DNA from 2 places in the Pseudactinotalea sp. Z1748 genome. Region 2 is predicted to be linked to the other one. Evidence: predicted binding sites of a transcription regulator. Region 2 holds the regulator's gene; the other holds the start of a gene.
The links. Region 2 encodes LexA, which represses DNA repair genes until DNA is damaged. Its sites were predicted from a motif close to TCGAACANNTGTTCGA; they were not measured.
Positions count from the first base shown of each region.

Region 1 (7,862 bases), on a different contig from region 2:
GGGCCCAGAACATCCCCAGGCCGCGCACCTCACCGATCACCGGGTGGTTCTCGGCCATCTTCGCCAGGCGCGGCCCGATCACCTGCTCACCCAGGGTGGCGGCGTTGTCGATCACGCCCTCGTCGGTCATGGCGGTGATCGCCCCGACTGCCGCGGCGCAGGCGAGCGGGTGGCCGGAGTAGGTCAGCCCGCCGGGGTAGGCACGCTCATCGAAGGTGGCGGCGATCTCGTTGTTGATCACCACACCGCCCAGGGGCACGTAACCGGAGTTGACGCCCTTGGCGAAGGTGATCAGATCCGGCACCACGTCGTAGTGCTCGAAGGCGAACCACGCACCCGTGCGGCCGAACCCGCTCATCACCTCATCGGCGATGTAGACGATGCCGTGCCGGTCGCACAACTCGCGCACCCCGGCCAGGTAGCCCGGGGGTGGGGGCATGATGCCGGCGGTGCCGGGCACGGTCTCCAGGATGATCGCGGCGATGGTGCCCGGGCCCTCGAACGCGATGGTCTGCTCCAGGTGCGCCAGGGCTCGCTCGGTCTCCTGCTCTTGCGTTTCGGAGTGGAACGGGGAGCGGTACAGGAACGGGCCGAAGAAGTGCACGTACCCGGCGTTGCCGAACTCGTTCGCCCAGCGGCGTGGGTCACCGGTGAGGTTGATCGCCGCCGTCGTGGCGCCGTGGTAGCTGCGGTAGGTGGACAACACCTTGTTCCGCCCGGTGTGCAGGCGGGCCATCCGCACCGCGTTCTCCACCGCCTCGGCCCCGCCGGAGGTGAAGAACACCTTCTCCAGCCCCTCCGGGGCGCGCTCGGCGATGAGGCGGGCGGCCTCGGAGCGGGCGTCGTTGGCGTGGGCGGGGGAGATGGTGCAGATCTTGTCCGCCTGGTCCTTGATCGCCTGCACCACGGCCGGGTGCTGGTGGCCGATGTTGGTGTTGACCAGTTGGGAGGAGAAGTCCAGGTACTTCTTCCCCGCCTCATCCCACACGTAGGAGCCCTGCGCCCGGGTGATCACCATCGGGTCCAGGGCGCCCTGTGCGGACCAGGAGTGGAACACGTGCGCCCGGTCCAGGTCATAGGTGCGCTGGGCCTCAGCGTTGGTGTCTGCGCTGGTTGCGGTCTCAGTGGTGGTCATGGGTGCCCTCGTCTCAGTCGTTCTGGGGGAAGCCCAGGTTGATCCCGCCGTGGCTGGGGTCCAGCCAGCGTTCGGTGACCACCTTGGTGCGGGTGTAGAAACTGACCCCATGATGCCCGTAGGCGTGGGCGTCACCGAAGAGGGAGGCCTTCCAGCCGCCGAAGGAGTAGTAAGCCACCGGCACCGGGATCGGCACGTTCACCCCGACCATGCCGACCTGCACCTCGTTGCGGAACCGCCGCGCCGCGCCGCCGTCGTTGGTGAAGATGGCGGTGCCGTTGCCGTAGGGGTTGGAGTTGATCAACTCCAGGCCCTCCTCGTAGGTGTCGGCACGCAGCACCGAGAGCACCGGGCCGAAGATCTCATCGGTGTACACGCTCATGCCCGGGGTGACCTGGTCCAGCAAGGTGGGGCCGAGCCAGAAGCCGGCCTCATCGCCGTCGGGGTTCACGGTGCGCCCATCGGCCACCACCACCGCCCCGTCACGCTCGCCGGCGTCGATGTAGGAAGCGACCTTGTCGCGGTGGTCCTTGGTGACCAGGGGGCCCATGTCGCAGTTGCGCCGCCCATCGCCCACGGTGAGGTTGTTCATCCGTTCGGTGATCTTGGCGACCAGTTCATCGGCTACCGGGCCGACGGCGACCAGGGCGGAGATGGCCATGCAGCGCTCCCCGGCGGAACCGAAGCCGGCGTTGACCGCGGCGTCCGCGGCCAGGTCCAGGTCGGCGTCGGGCAGCACCAGCATGTGGTTCTTCGCCCCGCCCAGGGCCTGCACGCGCTTGCCTGCCGCGGTGGCGGTTTCGTAGACGTGCCGGGCGATCGGGGTGGAGCCGACGAAGGAGACGGCCTTGATGTCGGTGTGGGTGAGCAGGGAGTCCACGGCGACCTTGTCGCCCTGGACCACGTTGAAGACCCCCTCGGGCAGGCCCGCTTCGGCGAGCAGCTCGGCCAGCCACAACGAGGCGCTGGGGTCCTTCTCGCTGGGCTTGAGCACCACGGTGTTGCCGGTGGCCAGGGCGAGGGGGAAGAACCACATCGGCACCATGGCGGGGAAGTTGAACGGGGAGATGATCGCCACCGGGCCCAGGGGCTGGTTGACCGAGTACACGTCCACGTTGGTGGAGGCGTTCTCGGTCATCTGGCCCTTGACCAGATCGGCGATGCCGCAAGCGAACTCCACCACCTCCTGGCCACGGGTGATCTCCCCCAACGCATCGGAGAGCACCTTGCCGTGCTCGGCGGTGACGATCTCGGCCAGTTCGTGCTTGCGGGCGTTCAACAGTTCCCGGAAGGTAAACAGGATGGCGGTGCGCTTGGCCAGGGAGGTGTGGCGCCAGGCAGGGAAGGCGGCCCTGGCGGCGGCAACGGCCTGGTCGACGTCCTCTGCGGCGGCCAGGGACACGCGGGAGGAGACCTGACCGGTGGCGGGGTTGAACACCTCGGCGCTGCGCTCGGTGTTGCCGGCGTAGGGCCGACCGTTCACCCAGTGGGAGACGGGTGTGTTGGCGGTCCTGGAGGCGGCAGTGGCGGTGTCAGTGGTGGTCATGGTGCCAGTCTCCGCCAGAACCCACGCCGGCGGTAGGTACACACTGTTCGTTCAGTAGGCGAGTTTCATACACTGTGTCAATGTCGATCACGGTGCGTCAGGTGCTGGACTCCCCCGCCGTGCAGACCGGGATCCCCCGGCTGCTCACCGGTGCGGACCAGTTGGACCGGCCGGTGCGGTGGGTGCACGTGTTCGAAGGCGATGACCCGGCGGCGTTGCTCACCGGCGGGGAGTTGCTGCTCACCACCCTGGTGGCCCTGCCCGATGACCCGGCGCGCCAGCGCGAGTACATCCGCGGGCTGGTCACGGCCGGGGCGGCCGCGCTGGTGGTGGAACTGGGACGGCGCTTCGCCTCGGTACCTCAGGTGATGGTCGATGAGGCCGGTGCGGCGGCGCTGCCGGTGGTGGCGCTGCACCGCACGGTCAAGTTCGTCACCATCACCGAGGCGGTGCATGCCCGGATCGTGGACGATCAGCACGAACTGCTCACCTTCACCCGGCAGGTGCACGAGGTCTTCACCCAGGTGGCCGTCGCCGGTGCCGATGCCCAGGAGATCATCGAGCGCACCGCGCAGATGGCCGGCACTGCGGTGGTGCTGGAGAACCTGGCCCATGAGGTGATCGCCTACACCCGGGCCGACGCGCAGGTGCTGACCGACTGGTCGGCCCGCTCCCGGCTGGTGGACCAGGTGCCGGGCACCCACGAGGTGCCCGAGCACGGCTGGTTGATGACCGGGGTGGGTGGCACCCAGGGCGACTGGGGGCGGCTGGTGCTGGTGGGCACGCCGGTGGTGCCCCCGTCGGCGGCGCGGATGCTGGTGGAGCGGGCCGCGCAGGCGTTGGCGGTGGCGCGGTTGATGGAACGCGATGCGGCCTCGCTGCGCTCCCGGGCGTTGGCGCGCTTCCTGGCCGGGTTCGCCGACACCGGTGCCCGCGCGCCCGATGAGGACGTGCGTGCGGCCGCCGAGGCGTTCGGCCTGGTGCGGGCGCAGCGTTACCTGGCGCTGTGCGTGGCGCGGGGACGGGACGACGACGGCGGTGCTGGTGCCGGGGCGGGGGCGGCCGGGGCAGGAGCGGCCTCAGGCAGTCGCGCCGGCGCGGACTCACCGGGTGCGGACGCGCTCAGCGATCACGGCGGCGTCCCACTGAGCGACCACCGCACCGACCCGCTCGCCGGCCCGCGGTCGGAGCAGGCCCTGGCCGAGGCGGTCTCGCGCGCTACCGCCCAGGCGCAGTTATCCGCCTTGGTCAGCCCCCTGGACGAAGACCTCGTCGGGGTGTTGGTAGCGCTACCGGGAAGGGCGACCCCGGAGGCGGCGCTGGAGACGTTCGCGGCAGCGCTGGGGCGTACCGCGGCCAGCCCGGGCGGCGTCCGGCAGGGCGCGGTGATAGGCGTCACGCCGGAGCGGCACAGCATCTCCCAGGCCGGGGCGGACCTGACCGAAGCCGGCTACATCGCCCGCGCCGCCGCGCTGATCCCGGCCGAGCACCGCAAGACCTATCACCGCATCACCGATATCGGAATCCGCGGGCTGCTGATGTCCCTCGGTGGCGACGAACGCCTCACCGCCTTCGCCGAGCGCCAACTCGCCCCACTGCTCATCCACGACGACCAGCACGGCACCGGCCTGGTCACCGTGCTGCACCGCTACCTGGAAGCCGGCGGGGCCATCGCTCCCCTGGCCCGCGTCCTGCACCTGAGCCGTCAGGCCCTGTACGCCCGGCTGCGCAGGATCGAGCGCATCCTCGGGGTGGACCTGGCCGATGCCGAGACCCGCACCGCCCTGCATGTGGCGCTGCTGGCCAAGGAGGTGCGGTCGGCGACCTGAACGGCCGAGCGCCCACTGCATGTCCACAACTCTTCGGGGCGTCCCTAGCCGGCCCGCTGACCCCGGACCGGCTGATGCGAAGGCCCTCGATCACGCGACCGATCGGGCGGGCGAACCGCTGTCCTTCGCACGACCGCGTCGGCGCAACCATTGCTGCGCGCAGCACCGCCGTCGTCGTCGGGCCTGGCTTCGACCGGTCCGGAACACAACGAACGAGCATGGCTTCATCGAATCTGACCATGCATCGGATCGAACGTGTGCAATGTGAAAGAGTTTGGTTCGAACCATTGACTCGAACGTCTGTTCTAGGTAGTGTGGGTTTATGGCAGTCCACCCGCTACCGCACATCTCCCCCACCCAGGAGGTCTATGCCGCGCTGGATGGGTTGGTGGGGTTGGACCCACGTGGGTTGAACGCTGCAGGGCAAGGACAGTTGCTGGTGGATCTGAAGCGGATCGAGTCGCGGGTGCGGGCCTACAAGCTCAAAGTCCTCGCCGCCGCCGATCAGGCCAGGACCGCCCAGAGATCCGGTCATGCCGATACCGCCTCGTGGGCGGCCAAGCACACCAACGACGACGGACGCGAGACCAGCCGAGAGACCAAACTCGCCACCCGGCTCACCGATCGTCTCCCCACCCAGCGGGCCCTGGATGGAGGCGATATCTCTGCCGAGCATGCCGAGATCATCGTGGGCGCCGAAGAGAAACTCCCCGAAGGCCTCACCGCCGCGGAGCGGAACCGGGTCGAAGCGGACCTGGTCGACAAGGCCAAGCAGATACCCCCCTCAGCGCTGCGCCAACGCGCCCGGCGGCAACTGGAGGCGCTGAAGAGGGACCGCGAAACCGTCGACGCTCACGAAGAGGGCCAAATCGCCGATGAAGAAGCCCGCGCCCGGGCACAGACGCGCCTGACCCTGCGGGACAACCACGACGGCACCGTCACCGGACACTTCACCCTCCCGGTCTTCCACGGCCACCTGCTGCGCAAAATCATCCACACCATGACCGCACCCCGCCGCACCAACGGTCCCGCAGGCAACAGCAGCGACGACAGCACCGGCAACGCAGGCAGAGGTGGCGGGGCCTTCGGTAACGCCGGCGCGGGCCGTCAGGCCTTCGACAACACCGGTGCGGATGAGGACGCGCTCTTTGGTGCCGATGACGCCACCAGCAAAGGCCCCGGTCCCACCGCAGCAGGCACCCGCGCGGGTCCGGCCTCGCAGCCGGTCCCCGGACCGGGCACAGGACTGGGTGCAGAGGCACGCCGCGGCACGGGTGCGACCGACAGTTCGATAGAGGACCTGTCCGGGCTGCCCAACCCCGCCCGAGTAGCCCAAGGGCGGCGCACCGACTGGGCCAACACGCACGGCCTGGCCCTGGCCGAACTCATCGAACACCTACCCACCGACCACCTCAGCCCCAAAACCGCAGCCACGATCGTGGTCACCCTCGATGAGGACGTACTCCGCGGACGACTCGCAGCAGCCGGGTTGGACACCGGAGAAAAGATCTCCGCCGCCCAGGCCCGCCAGCTCGCCTGCAACTCCGGCCTCATCCCAACAGTCCTGAACGGAAAGTCGATCCCACTCGACCTGGGGCGCAGCAAACGACTCTTCACCGAAGCCCAACGCGCCGCCCTGACGGTTCGACACACCACCTGCGCGGCCGATGGATGCGCCCGGCCCTACTCCTGGTGCGAGTTGCACCACGGGACTCCCTGGGAAGACGGCGGACCCACCGACCTCGACAACGCGGTACCCCTATGCCACCGCCACCACCGAATGGCGCACGACCATCAGTACCATCAGCGCCGAACATCCACCGGGGCATACAGTTTCACCATGCGCCAATAGCGGCAGCGGGGGCAGTAGCGGCAGTGGGTCGCGCCCACGCGCCTACACCCACGCACGGGCACGTACGCGCACGCACGCACTACCGGTTGCCGCGTCATGCCTGCTTAGAGCCAGCGGCGTCCGGCCTACGGGAGCGTTCCCGCAAGCCGGTCGACGTCAGGCTTCGTCCTCGCGGCTCTGCGCGCCATCTGCATCGGTGTCGCCACTGCTGTCCGCAGCAACACCTTCGTCGTCGGCCTTGACCTCGACCGCCTCGACCGGCTCGGCCGGCTCGACGGGCTCAGCACCAGCAGCGCCGTCGTCGTCGGTCTTGGCCTCGGCCGGCCCGGCACTCCCGGCACTCCCGGCACCTTCGTCGTCGGTCTTGGCCTCGGCCGGCCCGGCACTCCCGGCACTCCCGGCACCTTCGTCGCCGGTCTTGGCCTCGACCGGCTCGGCCGGCTCGACGGGCTCAGCACCGGCAGAGCCGTCGTCGCCGGTCTTGGCCTCGACCGGCTCGGCCGGCTCGACGGGCTCAGCACCGGCAGCGCCGTCGTCGGCCGGCTTCTGCGCTGCGTCCGGCGCGCTGTCAGCGCTCTCCGCGGAGTCAGCGGGACTATCGGCCTGGCCATCAGACCCCTCCGGCTCATCGGCCTCGCGCTCGAGGGATACGACCACTTCCAGTTCCAGGTCGTTCAGGTGCGGATCGGACTGGGTCCACTCCCCACCCTGGCGGCGCACGTCGGTCTCCGAGTGCGCTCCGCAACCGTGGTCCAGGGAGACCACCTTGCCGTCATCGGGGGACCACTCATTCGCGCACACCCCGAACAGGGTGCCCAGCGACCCGGCCAGCGGAACCAGGAACCCGCAGGAGGCGCAGTCCGCCCCGGCTTTCCGGGACCCGCTGGTGTCCGGGCCGGCGGGGCCGTTGTACCAGCGGGTGGCGGCGGCATCCAGGGCCTTGCGGTTCATCACCCGGTCCCGGCCCAGACCCAACTCGCGGATCGCGACCCGGTCGGCCTCGGGATCCCCGGTGGCCACATACCCCCGCTCCAGACGCTCATCGTCGGGGTCGTAGGGCAATCGGTCGGTCGCGCTCAGGTCCCCCGGCGCCAGCCGGTCGGCCCACGGCACCCACTCCGGGGCCACCAGGGACCCCTCCCCTGGCAGCAACCCCACCTCGGCCACCGCGGGCGTACGCGAACGCGGGGCGCGGGTCAGGGTGACGAACCAGCGCCAGCCCACATACCCGGGGGCGGTGGTGGTGAAGTAATGGGTGCCCAGCCGCTCGCCCTCGAGTTCGAACCCGAGGTACTCGCCCAGGTCGGTCCCGGCTTCGCTGGCCACGGCCATCCGCGCCAGGTCCACGGCGCCGGCCAGCACGGCGTCCTTGTTCGGCTTGCGCACCGAACCGGTGCGGGCCGGGGCGGCGAAGGTCTCACGCGTCGAACTCATCGGCCACCACCCTCAAGAGTCTGGCCAGGTTCGCCGCTTCGGCCTTCTCCGGGTAGCGCCCACCGC
Region 1 is NZ_JBMPQB010000001.1:435,890-443,751, reverse strand. Features, by position in the region: gene ACO0LU_RS02115 (aspartate aminotransferase family protein) at 1-1,135, opposite strand, end outside; gene ACO0LU_RS02110 (CoA-acylating methylmalonate-semialdehyde dehydrogenase) at 1,149-2,681, opposite strand; gene ACO0LU_RS02105 (PucR family transcriptional regulator) at 2,762-4,510, shown strand; gene ACO0LU_RS02100 (DUF222 domain-containing protein) at 4,833-6,362, shown strand; gene ACO0LU_RS02095 (DUF3027 domain-containing protein) at 6,519-7,796, opposite strand; gene ACO0LU_RS02090 (cold-shock protein) at 7,780-7,862, opposite strand, start outside.
Region 1: the regulator LexA is predicted to act here: its motif matches at 4,803-4,818, upstream of ACO0LU_RS02100 (DUF222 domain-containing protein).

Region 2 (7,862 bases):
ACACGCGCTCAGCGAAATCGGTTGGAACCCCCGCATGAGCGTGGGAAAGTGGAACCGACAGATTCCCCGGCCCTGGCGCGACCCGATCTCCCCAGCCAACCGGGACCGCGACGACAGGACACGATGACCAACACCCCCTCGCAGGACCGGCCAGTGGCAGAAGAACGTACCCACGCCACGAACGGCTCACCCACAGATGCCGTCGAGGATCGCGCCCAAGCCGTGGTGAACCGCATCCTGGCCCGCCACGGCACCGCCATCCAGGCCGACGACGCCGCGCCCAGCGAATACGACGGCGACCAGTTCGACGCGGAGGAACGCGCCGCGCTGAACCGCGTAGCAGGGCTGTCCACCGAACTCGACGACGTCACCGAGGTGGAGTACCGCTCGCTGCGCCTGGAGCGGGTGATCCTGGTGGGTCTGTGGTCCGAGGGCACCGTGGAGCAGGCCGAGGTCTCGCTGCGGGAGTTGGCCGCCCTGGCCGAGACGGCCGGGTCGCAGGTGCTCGACGGAGTGCTGCAGCGGCGTCGTCATCCTGAACCGGGCACCTACCTCGGCTCGGGCAAGGCGGCCGAACTGGCCGAACTGGTGCACGCCACCGGCGCCGACACCGTGATCGTGGACTCCGAACTGGGCCCGTCCCAGCGCCGGGGCCTGGAGGACGTGGTCAAGGTCAAGGTGATCGACCGCACGGCGCTGATCCTGGACATCTTCGCCCAGCACGCCAAGTCCCGGGAGGGCAAGGCGCAGGTGGAACTGGCCCAACTGGAGTACCTGCTGCCGCGCCTGCGCGGGTGGGGTGAGTCAATGTCCCGGCAGGCCGGTGGGCAGACGGCCGGGGGCGCCGGTATCGGCTCGCGCGGACCCGGGGAGACCCAGATCGAGTTGGACCGTCGGCGGATCCGCACCCGGATGGCCCGGCTGCGGCGGCAGATCGCCCAGATGGCCCCGGCCCGGGCCGGGCGGCGCCGCTCCCGCCGTGCCGGTGCGGTGCCCTCGGTGGCGATCGTGGGGTACACCAACGCCGGCAAGTCCTCGTTGCTGAACCGCCTCACGGACGCGGGTGTGCTGGTGCAGAACCAGTTGTTCGCCACCCTGGACCCCACCGTGCGGCGCACCGAGACCCCGGACGGGCGCACCTACACCCTGGCCGACACCGTCGGGTTCGTGCGGAGCCTGCCCACCCAGCTCGTCGAGGCTTTCCGCTCCACGCTGGAGGAGGTTGCCGAGGCCGACGTGATCGTGCACGTGGTGGACGCTTCCCACCCCGATCCCGCCGGTCAGATCGCCGCGGTGCGCGACGTGCTGCGGGAGATCGAGGGCAGTTCGGAGATCCCCGAACTCGTAGCGCTGAACAAGGCCGACCTTGCCGATGCCGAGACCATCGCCGCGCTACGCACCCGCGAGCCGGGCGCCGTCGCCGTCTCCGCGCGCACCGGCGCGGGCATCGGGGAACTGCGCGAACACATCGCCGCCGAACTTCCCCGCCCGGCGGTGGAGGTGGACGTGGTGGTGCCCTATGAGCGCGGCGATCTGGTGCACCGGGCCCACGTGGCCGGAGAGGTGATCAGTACCGAACACACCGAGGACGGGACCCGGCTGCACGCACGGGTCGACGGGGCGCTGGCGGCAGACCTGGATGCTGCCGTCGGCGGATGAGCCCCGACGACGCCGGCCGCGACGCGGGCGGTACTGTTCCAACCGACGACGACGTGAGCCGTCCCGATCCGCCATCGCACCTGGATACCGTGCTCGATGAGGTCATCGCCGCGATGGGCGGCGCCCGCCGGGAGGGCCAGCACCAGATGGCCACCGAGGTGGCCGCCGCGCTGGCTGGCGCCGAGCACCTCCTCGTCCAGGCCGGCACCGGCACCGGCAAGTCGTTGGCGTACCTGATCCCGGCCCTGCTGCACGCGGTCAGCAATGACGAACGGACCATCATCTCCACCGCCACCCTGGCCCTGCAGCGCCAGGTGCTCGGGCACGACCTGCCGCTTGCCGCGGAGTCCCTACGGCGGCACCTGCCCAGGGAGCCCCAGGTGGCGCTGCTGAAGGGCTGGCACAACTACCTGTGCCTGCACAAGGTGGCCGGCGGCTACCCGTCCGACGATGAGGGCACCCTCTTCGATGCCGCAGCCGCGGCCCCCTCGGCCGCGGAGGAGCACCCCGAGGGACAGGACGACTCCTTGGGCGGACAGGTGCTGTTGTTGCGCAGGTGGGCCGAGGAGACCAGCACCGGGGACCGCGACGATCTGGTGCCCGGGGTCAGCGACCGGGCCTGGCGGCAGGTCTCTCTCACCTCCCTGGAGTGCCTGGGGCAACGCTGCCCGCTGCTGACCGACTGCTTCCCCGAACACGCCCGCCGCGCCGCCCGTGAGGCGGACCTGGTGGTGACCAACCACGCGATGCTGGGGATCGCCGCCTCGGGTTCCCCGAAGGTGCTGCCCGAACACCAGGTGCTCATCGTGGACGAGGCGCATGAACTCGCCGACCGGGTCACCGCCCAGGCCACGGTGGAGTTGTCCGCCGCGTCCGTGGAACGCACCGCCCGGCTGGCCCGCCGCCACGCCGGGATCGCGCTGTCCGCCCTGGAGGATGCCGCCACCCATCTGCGCACCAACCTTGGTCTGGTGCCCGAGGGCCGCCTGCCCCAGGGCCTGCCGGCCGAACTGGTGCCCACGGTGCGCTCCATCGCCGAGGCGTGCCGGGAGGCGATGACGGCGGTGCGCACCGAGCAGACCCAGGGCCAGGGCAAGGCCGAGGAAGCCGGTGGCCGAGCCATGGCGACGTCGGCGCTGCTAGTGCTGTTCGAGATCGCCGACCGCCTGCTCTCCGACAGTGTGGCGGAGCGGATCGACGTGCTCTGGTGCGAGCGCGGGCGCGCACCGGGGGAGGGTTCGCGGCTGAAGATCGCACCGCTGGACGTGGCCGGCCCGATCGCCTCCGAACTCTTCGCCGAGCGGGCCGCAGTGCTCACCTCGGCCACCCTCGCCCTCGGTGGTACCTTCGACCACGCCGTGCGCAGCGTCGGGATGGGCTTCGGGCCCCACCGGGCCGTGCAGGTGTCCTCCCCGTTCGACTATGGCAAGCAGGGCATCCTCTACGTGGCCTCGCACCTGCCGCCGCCGGGCCGCGACGGCACGGCCCAGGAGGCCCTGGACGAACTCGCCGGACTGATCGAGGCCGCCGGCGGGCGCACCCTCGGGCTGTTCTCCTCCCGGCGCGGTGCGCAGGCTGCGGCCGAGGCGCTGCGGGAGCGGCTGGACACCGAGATCTTGTTACAGGGCGAGGACTCGATTCCGGCCCTGGTGCGCCGGTTCTCCGCCGAACCCGCCACCTCCCTGTTCGGCACATTGTCGCTGTGGCAGGGCGTCGACGTGCCGGGGGAGGCCTGCCAGCTGGTGGTCATCGACCGGATCCCGTTCCCGCGCCCCGATGACCCGATCCGCCAGGCGCGCCAGGAGGTGGTGGCTGCCGGAGGTGGCAACGGCTTCATGGCGGTGGCTGCCAGCCACGCGGCTCTGCTGTTGGCCCAGGGCGCGGGCCGGCTGGTGCGTGGGGTGGCCGATCGTGGCGTGGTGGCTGTGCTCGACCCCCGGCTGCGAACGGCGCGCTACGGCAGTTTCCTGGCCAAGTCGCTCCCGCCGCTGTGGCCCACCACCGACGGTGACCTGGTCCGGGCCGCGCTGCGCAGGCTGTCCGGTGGTGGGGAGGCACCGGCATGACGTTCGGTTTCCGCGTCCGGCCCTACCTGCACGCACCGAGCAGCACCGGCATGACGATCATCTGGTTCTCCCACACCGATGAACCCGGAGAAGTCGTTGTGACCGGACCGGGCGCGCCCGGGCCGGTCACGTCCCGGCCCGAGGCCCTCGACGTGTTGAGCCCTACCGAGGCCGAGCGCACCGAACTCATCGAGGGTCTGGCGCCCGGCTCCTGGCTGTACCCGGACGGGAACGTCCGCCACGTCGTCGTCCTGACCGGATTGCGGCCACACACGCGGTACGCCTACACGGTCACCCAGGACGGCGAGCAGCACCGTGCCGCCTTCCGCACCGCTCCCACCGACGGGTCCTGGCAGCAGATTCACCTGGTGGCGCTCTCGGACTCCGAGACCGCACCGGCCGGGCGGGTGACGCATCGCTCCTGGCCGGCCGGCCCCGGCGGGGAGTCCCGCCCCGACCCGCACGGCTTGTGGCGGGAGGTCTTCGGCGTGGCGGAGCACACCGCCGGCCGGCCCGTCCTGCGCTACCCGCTCACCAAGACGGAGGGCTACCGGGCGGTGGTGAGCATGATCGCCCAGGAGGAGGCGGACCTGATCCTGCATCCCGGTGACCTGGTCGGCGGCGGGGGCTACCAGCCCGCCTGGGATGAGTTCTTCACGATCAACGCCCCCTCGGGCCTGCTCTCGCGGGCACCGCTCCTGCCTGCGCTGGGAAACTGGGAGAACTTCGGCGCCCGCAACGGCCGGTACGGCACGCCGTCGGACCGTTCCCCGGTGGTGCGGGCCCGGGCCAAGTACCACGCCCACTTCCCGGGCCCGGACGGGGCGAGGGGCCGGGGCTACTACCGCCTCGACCACGGACCACTCACGATCCTGACGCTGGACTCCTCGAACGGCGAGCCCGACGACCATCGGTCCCGGTACGCCCAGCCCCTCACCGGACGGGCCTACCGAGGCCCGGGCGCCGATACCCAGGACCACTTCACCGCAGCGGAGTACACCGCCGCCGGTGGCACGGACCTGAACGACATCGCCCCCGGCAGGCCGCAGTGGCGCTGGGCCGAGGAGAATCTGGCCGACGCCCGGGCGCAGGGCCGGATCATCCTGGTCCAGTTCCACCACGTGCCCTACTCCAGCGGCGCGCACGGCCTACCGATGGATCACGAGTTCTCTACCGGCCAGGGCGGGACCCCGATGCGCAGGTTCCATCGGATGTTCAGTGAATTCGGCGTGGCCGCGGTGCTCTGCGGGCACAGTGAACTGTTCGAGCGCTCGGTAGTGCCCGACGGCGACGAAGGCTCACCCGGGGTGCTCTACTACGACGTCGGTGTGGCCGGGGACAGCCTGGGTGGCGAACTGCGAGGGGGTGATGGGGAGCTCCTGCGGTACAACCCGCACCGGGCCTGGACGGCCGACCAGGACGCTCCGGAGCGCTGGGAGGTGGCCGGCGACGGCAACCCGGTGCTGCGTGAGGGTGGCAAGCACTACGGCTACCTGGACATCAATCTCGAGCGCACCGGGACCGGAGCCCGGTTGACGCTGCAGCCGATCCACGCCTTCCCGGTCCTGGACTCGCACTACCGGGTGCTTCGGATCGAGCGACGCACCTACGACGACGAGGTGTGCCTGCGGATCGGACCGGACGGGCGGGTCACACCGAGCGCAGGACGCTGACCACCCGGCCCAGGATCTGGGCGTCGGATCCCTCGATCGGGGAGTAGGCGGAGTTGGCCGGCATCAGCCAGACCTCGCCCTCGGTGCGCTTGAGCGTCTTGACCGTGGCCTCACCGTCGATCATCGCCGCGACGATCTCACCGTTCTCGGCCACCGGCTGCTGACGCACCACGACGAAGTCGCCGTCGCAGATCGCGGCGTCGATCATCGAGTCGCCGGTGACCTTGAGCAGGAACAGGTCGCCGTCGCCGACCAATTGGCGCGGCAGCGGAAAGACGTCCTCCACCGACTGCTCGGCCAGCACCGGGCCGCCCGCTGCGATCCGCCCGACCACCGGGACGTAACTGGGCGAGGCGTCCACCTGCTCCTCGGAGTCGGTGCTGAAGAACTGTTTCGGGCCGCGGGCCGAAGCCGGTGCCGGGCTCTCTTGCGCCGGAGCCGTGCCGTGGGGATCCAGGATCTCGATCGCGCGGGTGGAGATCGGGTCCCGGCGCAGGTACCCCTTCTCCTCCAGGACCTGGAGCTGGTACTTCACCGATGACGGGCTGGCCAGGCCCACGGCGGTGCCGATCTCGCGCATCGTCGGCGGGTACCCCTTGGTCTCGATATTGGTGCGGATCGAGTCCATGATCCGCTGTTGCCGGGCGGTCAGACCGGGGGAGTGGCCGGTCTGGTCCGGGTGCTGCTGGCTGGCGTCCTTGGGTCCCTCGGCCATCGTGTCCTCCTGCGGTTCGGTGCGGTTGCGAGCGGCTCTGCCATGGTCCCGTCACCGCGATGTCAGGGGTCGGTGGTGGGGTGTTCCCCATGACGTTCCCAAGCCTAGGCGTTACGGCGCCGAACAGGAAACATCTGTTCGACTGGCGTGTCGACTCTATCGAACGGCTGTGTTACTGTCCATACATGTGTTCGCAGAACATCAGTTCGAGGATCGGCCGGTTGCCAGTCCCGGACGTGGCCCGAGGAGTAATCCGATGAGTGCACTGGCGATCCACCCCAGCACCTCGACCCGGCGGGCAGCCCTGCGGCGGTCGCGGACGCGCCCCTGCGGGCACGCCGGACCTGCACGTAACTCGACCTGTCACCTCAGCGTGGTTCCCGCAGTCTCCTCGGCACCCGGAGCGGCTTCGGCCCCGGAGGCCCCGAAGGCTGCGCCGCAGCGCGACGGGCTGAGTGCCCTCGTACCCCAGCGGACCGAGGGCTCGGTCGGCCGGACCCGTCCCGTGACGCCCCTGGTGGCAGCACCGGTTCGCCCGGCGGCACCGGTTCGCCCGGCTGCACCGGTTCGCCCGGCCAGGGCGCGCGAACACGCCCCCCTGCGGCTGACCACCCGCGGACGGCGGGTACTGGTCGCGCTTGGCTTCGCGCTGGCGATCGCCGTGGGCGGTGGGCTCGGCACCCTGCTGGCCCCGGATGCGCAGACGCCGGCCGAGGTCTCCACCGTGGTGGTCCAGCCGGGCGAGAGCCTGTGGGTGATCGCGAGTGAGATCGCCGATCCGGGGCAGGACCTGCGCCAGGTGGTGGAGACCATCCGCGGCATGAACGGGCTGGAGCACTCCACCGTGCACGCCGGCCAGGAGTTGAGCGTCCCGTAGGGCTGAGGAACCCGCTGGAGGGCGACGTCCCACACCGGTAGCCATATGTGGCATTGTGTGTGCACCGAGCACGCCGTCACCAAGCCGGGAAGGGACGCGCCGATGCATTGCCCGTACTGCCGTAACCCCGACTCGCGGGTGGTGGACTCCCGCACCGCCGACGATGGCGGCAGTATCCGCCGCCGGCGGCACTGTCCCGAGTGCTCGCGCCGCTTCACCACGGTGGAGAGCACCAGCCTCACGGTGATCAAGCGATCGGGGGCGATGGAGCCGTTCAGCCGGGAGAAGGTCGTGGCCGGGGTGAGCAAGGCGTGTCAGGGTCGCCCGGTCTCCGCCGATGACCTGGCGCTGCTGGCCCAGCAGGTGGAGGAGTCCATCCGCGCCACCGGCGTGGCCGAGATCGACTCCCACGAGGTCGGTTTGGCGACGCTGGGGCCGCTGCGGGCGCTGGACGAGGTGGCGTACCTGCGCTTTGCCAGCGTCTACCAGAACTTCACCTCCCTCGAGGACTTCGAGGCTGCGATCACCGCGTTGAAGTTGGACCGCAATCCTGCCTCGGAGCAGTACGCCTGAGGTTGCATGGCCGGGGGTTTATCCGCTGGCGTGTTCGCGCCGGACCCGGCAAGGTTGCGGATGAGCCACCCCGGGACGAGGTCCCGGTCCGTGGTGAGTTCAGGGAGGACTGTTGATGTCATCGAAGAAGAACGGATCCGAAAGCCCCGATCGGCTGATGGCCGATGCCAAGGCGAAGATGCGCGAGGCGCTCGATCGCAAGAACGCGGGTGAGCACCCCACCGCAGATGGAGTCCGGAACACCGGGTCGGTGCACGGGCCGGAGGTGGTCGGCGAGCCCAAACGGACGTTCCGGCCGC
Region 2 is NZ_JBMPQB010000004.1:157,618-165,479, forward strand. Features, by position in the region: gene hflX (GTPase HflX) at 124-1,659, shown strand; gene ACO0LU_RS10770 (ATP-dependent DNA helicase) at 1,656-3,725, shown strand; gene ACO0LU_RS10775 (metallophosphoesterase family protein) at 3,722-5,398, shown strand; gene lexA (transcriptional repressor LexA) at 5,376-6,113, opposite strand; gene ACO0LU_RS10785 (LysM peptidoglycan-binding domain-containing protein) at 6,487-6,990, shown strand; gene nrdR (transcriptional regulator NrdR) at 7,093-7,563, shown strand; gene ACO0LU_RS10795 (DUF5302 domain-containing protein) at 7,679-7,862, shown strand, end outside.